One region of the Oliverpabstia sp. genome, then DNA from elsewhere that is predicted to be linked to it. Evidence: riboswitches for the same ligand, from Rfam matches in the RefSeq annotation. Region 1 holds a riboswitch; the other holds the start of a gene.
The links. A riboswitch is a leader RNA that binds a small molecule or an ion and turns the genes downstream of it on or off. The one in region 1 is predicted to bind cobalamin.
Positions count from the first base shown of each region.

Region 2: linked by a shared signal. The riboswitch ahead of MSA64_RS06405 (ABC transporter substrate-binding protein) and the one ahead of MSA64_RS07600 (beta-mannosidase) in region 1 are both predicted to bind cobalamin.

Region 1 is NZ_JALFPR010000107.1:20,712-28,200, forward strand. Features, by position in the region: gene MSA64_RS07575 (DUF2179 domain-containing protein) at 1-175, shown strand, start outside; gene MSA64_RS07580 (phosphatase PAP2 family protein) at 300-866, shown strand; gene MSA64_RS07585 (C39 family peptidase) at 964-2,013, shown strand; gene clpB (ATP-dependent chaperone ClpB) at 2,289-4,877, shown strand; gene MSA64_RS07595 (DUF4250 domain-containing protein) at 4,890-5,063, shown strand; cobalamin riboswitch at 5,175-5,369, shown strand; gene MSA64_RS07600 (beta-mannosidase) at 5,839-7,489, shown strand, end outside.
Region 2 is NZ_JALFPR010000092.1:1,320-8,808, reverse strand. Features, by position in the region: gene MSA64_RS06425 (ABC transporter ATP-binding protein) at 1-627, opposite strand, end outside; gene MSA64_RS06420 (ABC transporter ATP-binding protein) at 620-1,411, opposite strand; gene nikC (nickel transporter permease) at 1,405-2,250, opposite strand; gene nikB (nickel ABC transporter permease) at 2,256-3,203, opposite strand; gene MSA64_RS06405 (ABC transporter substrate-binding protein) at 3,292-4,884, opposite strand; cobalamin riboswitch at 5,093-5,271, opposite strand; gene MSA64_RS06400 (LysR family transcriptional regulator) at 5,368-6,267, opposite strand; gene MSA64_RS06395 (flavodoxin) at 6,388-6,810, opposite strand; gene MSA64_RS06390 (DUF3793 family protein) at 6,855-7,406, opposite strand; gene MSA64_RS06385 (DUF2325 domain-containing protein) at 7,430-7,489, opposite strand, start outside.

The sequences.
Region 1 (7,489 bases):
GATCACCGAGGCGAAGGGATATTATTCGGATTCCCCGAAGACAGTGGTGTACATCGTGGTAAACCGTTTTCAGGTTGGGAAGATGAAAGAACTGGTTCATGGAAATGATCGCTCCGCTTATATCTCGATTGCAGAAATTGCGGATGTGTATGGAGCAAATACGGACAAAGTCTGAAACGACAAAAATATCATTGAGGATTGTGATAGTATGAAGTACGGAACAATCCGGTATCAAAGGGGTCAAAATACCTTTTGCCCCCAACATCATATCATTATTATAAACAGAAAGTGAAAAAAATATGGATGGAAATATTCTTTTGTGGATACAGGATCACTTCCGCTGGGAGGGCATGAACTGGTTCTGGAAAGGAATCACATCCCTGGGAAACGGTGGATGGTTCTGGATCGTATTATGTATCCTGATGGTTGTACTTGCCAAAATCTCCGGAGAAAAATGTTCAATAAAAAATGAAAACTGTTTCCGGGCAGTAATCGGAAGAGCCGGCTGGTATGGTCTGTTGTCGATGGGAGCCGGTGCACTGATCACCAATGTGTGTCTGAAAAATCTGGTAGCACGTCCCCGCCCCTATGAAGTGGTAGAGGGACTGGTGCCGCTGATCGACAAACCGACGGATTATTCATTCCCGTCGGGACATACCTGTGCATCGTTTGCCTGTGCGCTGGTGTTGTACCGGATTCTACCGAAAAAATACGGTGTACCTGCATTGATCCTGGCATCACTGATCGCATTTTCACGCCTGTATGTGGGTGTGCATTATCCAACCGATGTGCTGGGAGGCATGTTTGTCGGAATCTTTTCTTCCTGTCTGGTTCTGTGGATCGGAAAGAAGAGGACGAAGAAATAAGAAAATCTTAAAAGAAACGTAATTGTCTGCCCGTGTGGTGTTCTTTATAATAAGAGAGAAAAGAACGCCATCCGGGCAGAAAGAGGTTTAGAGGGGAATGGGAAAGAAAATATTGAAATTGTTACTGTATCTGATGGCAGTGGTCGGAGTGCTCATCTGGCTGGACAGTACAGCAGGACTGACGGAAGAAGGGGCATTGATTATTTTTGGCATTGCATTATTGATGTATTTTGTGATGAAACTGATCGGCTTTTTGACAAAGAGACACAGAATAAGAAGAGAAAGAGCGCGGAAAGCCAGAAGAAAACGTGAGTTGCGGGAAGTAAACAATTACAGGGTAAAACAGGAAATATCCGTTGCAGCGACAGCGGCATCACAGGCAAACCATCGGAAACAGCAAAAAATACATAATCAAAGCGGTCATAAATTTCATATGACACGGAAAAGAATAGTCTGGACCGTCGGTTTGCTGGTCACATTCTGCATCGTTGTGCTGGCAGGGAAAACCTGGATCCGGCAGCACGAGCAGATTCCGGAGAGCCTTCTTAACATGGAAGAAAAATATCCGGAGGCTACAGATTTTGTAAAAAATTATCCGAAGCGAAGACACTATCAGACTATAGATATTTCATCCGAAGTGGAAACTGCCAGAGAAAACAGTGAGATACCGTATTTTTTGCAGTGGGATGAACGCTGGGGGTATGAAACCTACGGCAGCGATTTCCTTGCTGTCACCGGCTGCGGTCCAACCTGCCTGTCCATGATCACCTGTGGTCTGACCGGCTCCGAAACATGGAATCCCCTGACCGTAGCTCAGTTTTCAGAAAAAGAGGGTTATTACGTACCGGGTGAAGGAACCTCCTGGTCGCTGATGACCGAAGGTGCCAACAACCTGGGCCTCACAGCAGAAAACATCCCGGTAACACAAGAAAACATCCTTGCCGCCCTGCGGTCCGGCATCCCCCTGATCTGTTCCATGTATCCGGGTGATTTTACCTACACGGGTCACTTTATCGTTCTGACCGGTATTGATGAAAACGGTGCAATTACCGTTAACGACCCAAACAGCCCCGCCAACACCCAAAAACACTGGTCCATGACCGAAATATTACCACAGATCCGTCAAAGCTGGGGATACCGTACCTGAACATACGGTATCCCTTTTTGTATATAAAGATATGAGTGTCAAAAGGTCTTCTGCCACTCATTTGATACTACGGATTGCTCCGCAGCTTAGCTGTTCCCGCAATCCTCTCAATATTCGCAATTCGCTGATTGACTACGCAAATCGCTACCGCCTCTTTCGCGTCTGTCTGGAAAAAAATTAAAAATTATTAGCACTCCCTCTTGACGAGTGCTAAAATATGTGTTATATTGCAACTAGAACAAAGAAAACAATGTGTTCCAAAAGGAGGGACGCTTATGAATATCAGCAAATTTACGCAAAAATCATTGCAGGCTGTTCAAAATCTGGAAAAGACCGCATATGACTTCGGTAACCAGGAGATCGAGCAGGAACATTTACTGTACAATCTGCTTCATCAGGAAGATAGTCTGATCTTAAAGATGATTGAAAAGATGGAAATTAACAAAGAACATTTTCTGGACAACGTGGAAAATGCACTGAACGCCAGAGTCAAAGTATCCGGCGGACAGCAATATATCGGACAGTACCTGAACAAGGTACTGGTAAGCGGCGAAGACGAAGCCAAAGCCATGGGAGATGAATACGTTTCCGTAGAACATCTGTTTCTGGCAATGCTCCGTTATCCGAGCCCGAGTATCAAAAAACTGTTCCAGGAATATGGAATCACAAGAGAACGCTTTTTACAGGCGCTGAGCACTGTAAGAGGAAACCAGAGAGTTACTTCGGATAATCCGGAAGCAACTTACGATACACTGGAAAAATACGGTCAGGATTTGGTAGAGCGTGCGAGAAATCAGAAGCTGGATCCGGTCATCGGCCGTGACAGCGAGATTCGAAATGTGATTCGTATTCTTTCCAGAAAGACAAAAAACAATCCGGTACTGATCGGTGAGCCAGGTGTAGGTAAAACGGCAGCCGTAGAAGGACTGGCACAGCGAATCGTCCGTGGCGATGTACCGGAAGGTCTGAAAGATAAAACGATTTTTGCTCTGGATATGGGTGCACTGGTAGCCGGTGCAAAATACCGTGGTGAATTCGAGGAACGTCTGAAAGCCGTTCTGGAAGAAGTCAGAAAGAGCGAAGGTAAAATCATTCTGTTTATCGATGAACTGCATCTGATCGTCGGAGCAGGAAAAACCGACGGTGCGATGGATGCCGGCAACATGTTAAAACCGATGCTTGCCCGTGGAGAACTGCACTGTATCGGTGCTACCACACTGGATGAGTATCGCCAGTACATTGAAAAAGATGCCGCATTGGAACGTCGTTTCCAACCGGTAATGGTAGATGAACCTTCTGTGGAAGATACCATATCCATCCTTCGTGGACTGAAAGAGCGGTATGAGGTATACCATGGAGTAAAGATTACCGATGGTGCCCTCGTTGCAGCAGCTACACTTTCCAACCGTTATATCTCCGACCGATTCCTGCCGGATAAGGCTATCGATCTGGTAGATGAAGCCTGTGCACTGATCAAGACCGAACTGGATTCTCTTCCGGCAGAACTGGATGAGCAGCAACGTAAGATCATGCAGATGGAGATTGAGGAAGCAGCACTGAAAAAAGAGACCGACAAGCTAAGTCAGGAACGTCTGGCAGATCTGCAAAAAGAACTGGCAGAATATAAAGATGCATTTTCCGTACAGAAAGCACAGTGGGAGAATGAGAAACATTCTGTAGAGAAACTTTCCACATTGCGTGAACAGATTGAAGATCTGAATCGTCAGATCCAGGTGGCACAGCAGCAGTATGATCTGAATAAAGCAGCGGAACTGCAGTACGGCGAACTGCCGAAACTCCAAAAACAGTTGGAGATTGAAGAAGAGAAAGTGAAAAACGAGGATCTTTCTCTGGTACATGAGAGTGTTACCGATGAAGAAATTGCGAGAATTATTTCCCGTTGGACCGGTATCCCGGTGGCGAAACTGACCGAGGGAGAAAAAACGAAGATTCTAGGTCTTGAAGATGTCCTTCATAAACGTGTGATCGGACAGGATGAAGCGGTAACGAAAGTGACCGATGCGATCATCCGTTCTAAAGCCGGTATCAAAGATCCTACAAAACCGATCGGATCATTCCTGTTTCTTGGACCTACCGGTGTCGGTAAGACAGAACTTGCAAAAACTCTGGCACAGACGTTGTTTGATGATGAGAATAATATGGTGCGAATCGACATGAGCGAGTATATGGAGAAATATTCTGTATCCCGTCTGATCGGAGCACCTCCGGGATATGTAGGTTATGAAGAAGGAGGTCAGCTGACGGAAGCTGTCAGAAGAAAACCGTACTCGGTAGTACTGTTTGATGAGATTGAGAAAGCACATCCGGATGTATTTAACGTACTGTTACAGGTACTGGATGATGGCCGGATCACGGATTCTCAGGGACGTACCGTTGACTTCAAGAATACGATTCTGATCATGACTTCCAACATCGGTTCTTCCTATCTGCTGGATGGCATTGGGGAAGATGGAAGTATCAAACCGGAAGCAGCAGAGATGGTACAGAACGACCTGCGTGGGCATTTCCGACCGGAGTTTCTGAACCGTCTGGATGAGATCATTATGTTCAAACCATTGACCAAAGACAATATTGGTGGTATCGTAGACCTGTTAATGGCAGAGCTGAACAACCGTCTGGCAGATCAGGAGATTCATATCCGTCTGACAGCTGCGGCAAAGAACCACATCATCGAAGGTGGGTATGATCCGGTATATGGCGCACGTCCATTGAAACGTTATCTGCAGAAATATGTGGAAACACTGGCTGCAAAGATGATTCTTGGTGGAAAAGTCGGTCAGGATGATACAATCGTTCTGGATGTAACGGATGGTGAGTTGACAGCTTCTGTACAGTCTGTATAAAGGAGTTTTGAGATGATACCGAACGATCCGGTGATGTTGCTCAGTTATGTAAATACGCAGCTGAGAGATTATTATTCCAGTCTGGATGCTCTTTGTGAGGATAAGGGTATTGGAAAAGAAGAACTGGTGGAGAAGATGAAGTCCATTGAGTATGTGTATGAGGTGGATCGAAATCAGTTTGTGTGATAAGGGAAGCATTCCTGCAAAAAAAAGTAGGAGTGCTTCTTTTTTTGATAAGCCATTTAAACAAAGTATTGACAGAAAGTTAACATAGTGCTAATATACTTCTTGTATAAATTCCATAGTAACATATCAAGTGCACCTGCGAACATAGTTCGTCGGTGAGAGAGGGAATCAGGTGTGAGTCCTGAGCGATCCGGTCACTGTAATCAGGGAGGAAAGCCCGGTAGGATCCATTGTACCGCAAGGTATGAGAAGGAGGGCCGACTGTTGATCTGTAAGTCAGGAAACCTGCTTGTATGTCGTAAGGTTAAAACTTCCGAGTAAAGTTTTACATCCTGTTTGTAGTAAAAATGAGATGTCAGCTTTCTGTCGGGGAAAAGACATCTTTTTTATATATTTACAAAAACACGAACTTATGGAATGATCGAAACAGGAGCGTAGTGTTTCGAGACCTTGACTATTTGAATTTATGCACGATTAAACGACAGGATGAACAGAATCCTGTTTCTGTAGATCTACTGTATCATTTACCTCCGCAACCAAGTGATATAGATTCCTCTTGGATCTTGTGCAGAAGCAGGATGGTTTCATCCGGTTAGCCTTGAAAATGGAAGCCTGAAAAGGCTTCTTTTTTTGTGCTTTTCACGTGAAAAATCTGCAACATATGGCTGCATAGAAAAATAACTTTTGCAATTGAAAGCACCGGAACTTCATGGTACACTGAGATAGTAAAGTAACTGTAAAAACAGCTACGGAAAACAAAAATGGAGGCAATAAAATGGAGGGTTTTACAACGAAAAAACAGCAGTTTGCAACGGTATGGAAGATGCATACTGCAGGCGATGCACAGTGGTATCCGGCGCAGGTTCCGGGAACTGTGTATACAGATCTGTTAAGAAACGGACAGATGGAAGATCCGTTCTGGAAGGACAATGAATACAGAGCACTGGATCTGATGGAAAAAGATTATGAGTATGAGACCGTGTTTGAGGGAACCGAAGCACAGGAAGGCGAGAGACAGTGGCTTCGCTTTGAAGGTTTGGATACGATCTGTGATATCTATCTGAATGAAGAAAAAATCGGTAATACATATAACATGCACAGAACCTGGGAGTTTGATGTAACAGGAAAGGTGAAAGCAGGAGAAAATATCCTGCGTGTGTATTTCCATTCTCCGCTGGAGTATATTAAAGAAGCTTACGAAAAACAGCCGACACACGGAAGTGAAGATGCGATGGATGGCTTTGTGCATATCCGCAAAGCACACTGCATGTTCGGATGGGACTGGGGTGCTCATCTGCCGGATGCGGGAATCTTTCGTCCGGTATATCTGCTGACGATGACCGAAGGCAGAATAGACAGCGTGTATATCCGTCAGGAACACGAAGAGGGAAAAGTAACCCTGCATTTTGATGTGAGCAGAAACCCGAAAGAGGATCTCAGAAAAGAGATCCCGGTGGGAAAAGAGGCAGATGGCTATACCTATGAAGTAACTGTGACAGCACCGGATGGTACAAAGATCATTGCAAAAGATACCCCGGAGGATCTGGTGATCGAACAGCCGAAGCTCTGGTGGCCAAACGGTGTGGGCGAACAGCCATTATATGAAGTGAACGTAACGCTGGCAAAAGACGGACAGCCGGTGGACAGATGGACAAGAAAGATTGGTCTTCGCACGATGACGATGGATATTCATCCGGATGAGTGGGGCGAGAGTTTTGCTCATCAGGTGAACGGAAAGGATATCTTTGCCATGGGTGCAGACTATATCCCGGAAGATCATCTCCTGGGGCGTGTGACACCGGAAACTACAAGAAAACTGTTGGAACAGTGTAAGGCAGCCAACTTTAACGCAGTCCGCGTATGGGGCGGCGGTTACTATCCGGAAGACTGGTTCTATGATCTGTGTGATGAACTGGGACTGATGGTATGGCAGGACTTTATGTTTGCATGTGCAGTCTATGATTTGACACCGGACTTTGAGGCGAATATCCGGGAAGAATTTATTGATAATGTAAAAAGATTACGTCATCACGCATCCCTGGGACTGTGGTGTGGTAACAATGAGATGGAAATGTTTGTAAAACAGGGCGAGTGGGTAACCAAACCGAGCGAGGTGCGCGATTATCTCTTCATGTACGAGCGCGTGATTCCGGAGATTCTGAAAAAATACGATCCGGAAACCTTCTACTGGCCTGCAAGTCCGTCTTCCGGCGGATGCTTCGATGATCCGTCAGATCCGAACCGTGGAGATGTGCATTACTGGGATGTATGGCATGGAAACAAGCCGTTCTCGGATTACCGGAATTACTATTTCCGCTATGCAAGTGAATTTGGATTCCAGTCCTTCCCGTCTTTTGAGACAATCAAAACTTTTACCGATGATCCGGCAGACTGGAACATTTTCTCTTATGTTATGGAAAAACATC
Region 2 (7,489 bases), on a different contig from region 1:
GATAAATCCGATCGTAATATTCTTTTCTCTCTGTAACTTCGTGATCAGCTCGATAATCGTCTTCTGCACCGATACATCCAGTGCGGAGGTTGCTTCATCCATGATGATCACTTCCGGTTCCAGAGCCAGGGCACGGGCGATCGCCACACGCTGTCTCTGGCCACCGCTCATATTGTGTGGATACCGATCCGAAAATTCTGCCGGCAGCTCTACCAGTTCCAGAAGTCTGCGACAGTTTTCTTCTTTTTCGGATTTTTTGATTCTCCCGAAGTTCAGTAACGGTTCGCATATGATATCACGGATCTTCATTTTCGGATTAAAGGATGTGGTCGGATCCTGAAAAACCATCTGAATATTCTGGCGGTTCTGACGCAATTTTTCTCCCTTTAATCTTGTGATATCTTTTCCACGGTACAGGATCTCACCCTCGGAAGGGATATCGAGAGATACCAGAAATTTCATAAAAGTACTTTTTCCACAGCCGGACTCTCCTACCAGTCCCAGTGTCTCTCCTTTATAAAACTTCAGATTGACATCGTTGTTGGCAAGCAATGTCCGTCCGTCTGTAGTACGAAAACGCTGGGTCACATGTTTTGCTTCCAGGATTACTTCTTTTGATTCAGACATATCTCTCACCTCCCACGGAAGGAACGGCACCCAGAAGGCTTCTGGTATATGCATTTCGGGTCTCATGCAGAATATATTCTCTCGTTCCCTGATCTTCCATTTTTCCGTCTTTCATAACCACGATATAATCAGACATATACGCTGCGATTCCGAGGTTATGCGTCACCACGATGATACTGGTTCCGTAATCATCGCGCAGTTCCATCATCTGGCGCACGATCTGTGCCTGTGTTGTCACATCCAGTGCGGAGGTCGGTTCGTCCGCAAGCAGCAGTTTCGGCTGATAGGACATACCCATCGCGATTCCCACACGCTGGCGCATACCACCGGAAAGCTGGAACGGATAGGATTTCATCACGTTATCCGGGCTTGGAAGATTCATTTTTTCCAGCATCCCACAGCCTTTTGCCCAGGCATCTTTTTTTGAGATTTTTTCGTGGGTGCGCAGATATTCAACAAATACATCTCCAACCTTTCTTGTCGGGTTCATCATCGCACCGCTGTCCTGAAAGATCACGGAGATCTCACTGCCGCGCAGGTTTCTCCACTCTTCGCGGTTATAGGAAAGCAGATCCTTTCCCTCAAACGTAATGCTTCCCCCGGAAACCACTCCACCTCCTGCCAGAAGTCCAAGAACGGCACGAATCACGGTAGTCTTTCCGCTTCCCGATTCACCTACCAGTGATACGATCTGTCCCTGTTTCATATTCAGGTTAAAATTCTGCACGGTAGGTACATTCTTATAGGAAACGGTCACATTTTTCAACTGTAACATATTTACCATATCTGCCCTCCTGACTCGTCTTTCGGATCCAGAATATCCCGGAGAGAATCTCCCAGCATATTAAAGACTACAACTACAACAAAAATTGCCAGCCCGGGGAAAATCATCATCCATGGTGCAGACTGAATACATGCTCTTCCTTCGTTTAACATATAGCCCCATTCCGGTGCCGGAGGTTTTGCTCCGAATCCCAGGAAAGACATAGCTGCCAGTTCCAGCATCATACCACCGATATCGGTAGCTGCCGTGATGATCAGTGTCGGCAGTGCGTTCGGCAGCATATAACGTAAGATCATATACGGTGTTTTAGAACCGGTTACGATCGCTGCTTCCACATAGTCACAGTGACGGATCTTCAGAACCAGGCTTCGTCCGAGACGGGCGTATTTTGTCCAGTTTACTACGACAACGGCTACAATTGCATTTTTCATGCTTGCTCCCATGATACCGGCTACGGCAAGTGCCAGAACCAGACCGGGGAAAGACAGCATCATATCAGCGATTCGCATGATAATACTGTCCACGATACCGCCAAAATATCCGGCGATCACGCCAAGTGTTGTTCCGATAAAGAAAATCAGTGCAACTACACCAAAAGTTGCTGTCAGAGACGCTCTCGCTCCGTAAATCACACGTGCAAAGATATCACGTCCCATCTTATCGGTTCCGAAGATATGTGCCTTGCTCGGAGCCAGAAGGGCTTCATCCAGGCTTCCTTTCAGCGGATCCACACCCCCGCTCACAACCGGGGCAAATACTGCAATCAGAATAATCACAACAGCCAGAATAAGAAAAAAGGTAAACTGCTTATACTGTGCAAAAAAATTCTTCTTTTTCATACTCATTACTCCTTTAATCTCATTCTCGGGTCAATATATACATAAGAAGCATCCACGATCAGATTGATCACCATATAAATCAGCGCCAGCCACAGTACATAACCCTGGATCAGGTTATAATCGCTGGAAGTGATTGCAGACACTGCAAGGTTTCCAAGGCCCGGATAGGAAAAAATAACTTCTACTACTGCCGTACCACCAAGCAGAGATCCGATGGACAGACCGAACATGGTAATCAGGGGAAGCAGAGAATTCGGGAATACATTGAACCAGACGATTCTGGACCATTTTACTCCTCTCGCCTGGGCGCCGATCACATAATCCTGGCTCAGTTCATCAAGAACTGCGGTACGCACCTGACGGGTGTATTTGGAGGTCATCGCGATCGCCAGTGTCAGTGCCGGAAGGAACAGACTCTTAAAGTCTCCCGCAGAACTGATTACCGGAAAAATCTGGAAATAGACACAAAACGCCATCATTAAAAGAAGTCCCACCCAGAAGTTCGGCATCGCACAACCGATAAACGTGATCCCCCGTACCAGATAATCGATCCAGGTATCTTTTTTCAAAGCAGATGCCATACCGAGGGGAATAGAAAGTACCAGCATCAGCAACATCGCCATCAGTGTCAGTTTTAAGGTCGGCCACAGTCTCTCTGCCAGAAGTTCTGTTACCGGTTTGTTCAGGGAATAGGATTTCCCGAAATCTCCCTGCAGACAGTTGCCAAGCCATCTTCCATACTGTACAAAAAACGGATCATTTAATCCCATCTCTTCTCTTGTCTGCTCTACCATCTCCTCGGTCGGCATTACACCGTTGGCGGAATACATGTTTCGTACCGGATCTCCCGGTGACATATAGGTCAGACCGAATGTAATAAAACTGATACCGAACAGTACCACGATGATCTGCAGCAGACGCATGAGTATTTGTTTCTTATTCAAATCGTTCACACCTTTCTTTTTCCAAAAAATACATGTTACCTTGCATGCAACGGCATAACGCCCGGTTGTAAAAACAACCAGGCGTTTCCAGAGTTTTTTATTCTGCCGGAACAATCTCCGTACTTAACCAGTAATAATCTGCGGTATGAATCTTTGCATATCCTACATTTTTGGAATAGATCATACTGGAGTTATAGTATCCGTCAATCAGAACTGCCGCATCATCGATCAGAATCTGCTGCATCTGGAAAATCAGATCTGCACGTTTGTCCTCATCCATCTCACTTTTCAGTTTCTGATATAACGCATCGTATTCCGGATTAGAATATGCACAGTAAGTGCTTTCTGTTGCCCAGTTTGCCATGTAAGCGAACGGATCTCCGGTTCCTACGGTAATCCAGTTGTTGTTGTTAAGATCATAATCCAGTGCTGCCAGCTTACTCCACTGATCATCAGAACTTCCGTACTCGGAAGTAACACCGATTCCGATCTCTGTCAGATACTGGGTATGTGCATCAGAAAATTCATTCAGCAGACGGTTTTCATAAGAAATATAACGCAGATTGATATTTTCTCCATCAATCTCACGGATACCATCTCCGTCTGTATCTACAATCCCCGCATCATCCAGTAGTTTCTTCGCACCTTCCGGATCATAGGTGTATGGATTGTTCAGTTTCTCATATCCATAGGACAGGTTGGATGGAAGTACAGAAAATCCCGGTGTATACAGTCCTCCGATCGTCTTGGAATTACAGATAGTATCATAATCGATCGCCATCAGAATCGCCTGGCGCAGTGTCTTGTTACCCAGAACGCCATCAAAGTTCATCCAGGAAAAACCACAGCGCACACCTGTAGCGATATCTACAGTATAGTCAGCAGAATCCTGGAATTTCTGGATATCTGCTACGTTGGTGATATTCTCTACCAGGTCAACCTGTCCACTTTCCAGTGCCATTGCTTTCGCAGAGTTGTCACCCATATACAGCAGGTTTACTTTATCATAAGGTACTTCTTCACGGAAGTTCGGGTTTGCGACCAGTGTATAACCGACACCCACACCGTTGAAAGAATCGATCATGTACGGACCGGTTCCGATGGTACCATTGTCAAAGTTCTCCGTATGCTCTACGTCTACGATACCCATGGTCGGATGGCTGAGCTGTCCCATCAGGTTGGCATACGGCTGTGAGGTCTTGATTGTCAGAGTACCTGCCTCATCATCTGCATCGATGGTTGCCTCGAACTCCAGATATTTTTCCGGTTTTGCAGATCCGGACGGTCCTACTTCTTTCAGATGTTCGTATGCTTCTTTTACCTTGCTTGCGGTAAGATCACATCCGTCAGAGAACTTCAGACCTTTTTTCAGAGTAACGACCCATTCGGTATGTTCATCATTCACGGTATAGCTTTCTGCCAGCCATGGTTCCAGTTCCATGTTGTCGTTGAACTTGAACAATGTCTCTGTGATTCCGTAACGCATCGCGTTCCAGCCACCGTTCTCGTCACCTGCAGTGTTGACGCTTCCGTCGGTGTACATTGCACATCCGAAGTTCAGAACCTTCTCATCGGATGAAGCTTTTGATGATGAAGAAGAGCTGTCACTTCCTTTGCTTCCACAGCCTCCCAGTACCGTTGTTGCCATTACGCCTGCCAGCAGCAGTGCCAGTATCTTTCCTTTTTTCACTGATTTTCCTCCTGTGTTTTGTTTCCAGTTGTCTTCCATTTCCTGTTTTATAGCATAGAAAAAACAGTCTGTATCTTTATGCAGACTGTCCCCTTAATTTCTGACGCAGCAGTTTTTCGGTTTCTCCACAGTCATAAGACAGGTTTGCACCTAAATCATGCCGAAAAATCACTTAATCATATTTTAAGAGTTCTCATCAGCCGTGAGAAACATCTCAAAGATATAAGCAGTTCTCCTGACTTCAGTTCATCACCTCAAACTCCTTCCCGGAATTTTTCTCTTCCAGTGGCTCATGTTCTCGGCTCCCTGTCACAGTGGCGGGACCGCAACGGATTGACACCGTTTTCTCTATCAATGCTTATTGCAACTTATATCCTGAATGTAACGCAGATGTCATTTTAACAGAAAAAATCCGTTTTCACAAGATTTTCATGTATTCCATTTAGTTATATATGAGTATTTGTTTTTGCACCATGAATTATCTTAATTGTTATATTTACTGATCTCTTTCAGATATTCCTTTCCTATCGAACTTAACGGAATCCCCTTTCGTTTCAGATATCCGATCGTCATGGTTTCTTCTGTGGAGAGTTTTACCGCACAATACTCCGAACCATTCAGATTTTCGCAAATAATGCCGCTGCAAAGTGTATATCCGTTCAGTCCTTTCATCAGATTCAGCATCGTCGCACGGTCATTCGCCTTGATCGACTGTTTGTATTCATACGTACTGAACACTTCCTCCGCAAAATAAAACGAATTGTTGCTCCCCTGGTCAAACGAAAGAAATGGATAATCTTCCAGATCCTCCAGAGTAATCTCCTTCTTTTTTGCCAACGGATGACCGCTCCACAGGTAAACGTATTCCTGACAGTCAAAAAGCTCATGAAATTCCAGATTGTTTTCCTCAAAGATCTTCCCCAGTACTTTCCGGTTAAAATCATTCAGATATAAAATTCCCAGCTCACTCCGGAAGTTTTTCACATTTTCAATCACATCATACGTCTGTGTCTCATAGATGGAAAATTCATACCGTTCCATCCCGAAGCGTCTGACCATCTCCACGAATGCCTTCACCGCAAACGAATAATGCTGCATGGAAACGCCGAACTTTTTCTTTACTTTTTCTTTATCCACATACCGTGCCTCGATCAGGGCATACTGTTCCACGACCTGTCTGGCATATCCGACAAATTCTTCTCCGTCCGGTGTCACCTGGATCCCGCGGTTGGTTCTCCGGAAAATCTCGATTCCCACCTCGTCTTCCAGTTCCCGGATAGCCGCCGAAAGGCTTGGCTGGGAGATAAATAATTTCTGCGCCGCCTGATTCATCGAACGGGAATCCGCCACGGTAATTGCATAGCGTAACTGTGATAATGTCATATCCTGCTGCTCCTTTTTCTGTCGATGTTTTGATTATACCCTAAGATTTTCCATAAAAAAAGACCTTACGGGTTCTTTTTGCAGAATCCATAAGGTCCTCGGTTTTATTTGTCAAAGCCGTTATGCCAGTGCTGCGCCCAGTTCCTTGCAATTTGCTACGCCGGCATCATCCGGCATATCGTTGCAGATGACACTCTCTGTTGCCAGAACCGCTCCTGCTTCTTTACAGCTTTTCTCCCAGTTTCTCATCCATTCACCGTCTCCCCATCCATAAGATCCGAACAGTGCGATTTTTTTGTCTTTCAGTTCAGCTTTGCAGCCGTCAAACATTGGTTCAAATTCATCTTCTTCCAGTACTTCATCTCCCATAGCCGGGCATCCGAACGCGATGGCATCGTATTCTCCGACCAGTTCCGGGCGGAAATCGGCACATTCATACAGTGTTACGTCTGCGCCTTTTTCTTTTGCGCCCTCCACTACTGCATCTGCCATTGCTTCTGTATTACCTGTACTGCTCCAATAAACAACTGCTACTTTACTCATCTTTATATTCCTCCTGATATTTACGGGATGCCCCGTTTTTATGGTTAAGCAGCTACGGTCAGCTGCAAAACGCTCCTGCCATTTTCCCACAGCCGGGAATAGATCTCTCTGCATTTTTTGTATCTGCAGAATGTTTTCTCTGCTTCTTTTGCATTACCATAGGCTTTCCAGCAGCCGGAACACTTACAGTTTTTCCCGGTATTACGGATAAATCCTATCACATCAACCAACGGATAATCGAGAAACAAGCCAATCTCATGAGGGAATTTTTCACACATATGTAATCTGTCTTTCAATTCCGTCAGTGCCTCTTCCCAGTGTTCTCCCCGATATCCGCACGCCCGCAGAAACTTTTGTACTTCCGGTTTATGAAGATCCTGCTCCAGTCTCTGTGGCCTGCACAGATAAACCAGTGCTTTTTTATCGTTTTTTCGAAGAATCGTAAGATAAAGTCCCTTATCCTTCATCTGCAGATTCCACTTGCGCACATCTTCCTCCAGACTCTCACCGGACTCATACGGACAGATGAACATATTAGCCGTCTTCAACGATGCCAGTGTGGGCGAACAATGATCGATCAGATATCTTTCCAGCATGTCTCTCCTCCGTTACATCCCTCTTAGTTTGCAAAACAGTTTTCCAGAATCCCGGTCAGTGCGTTTCCGCTGCTGGTGTGGCA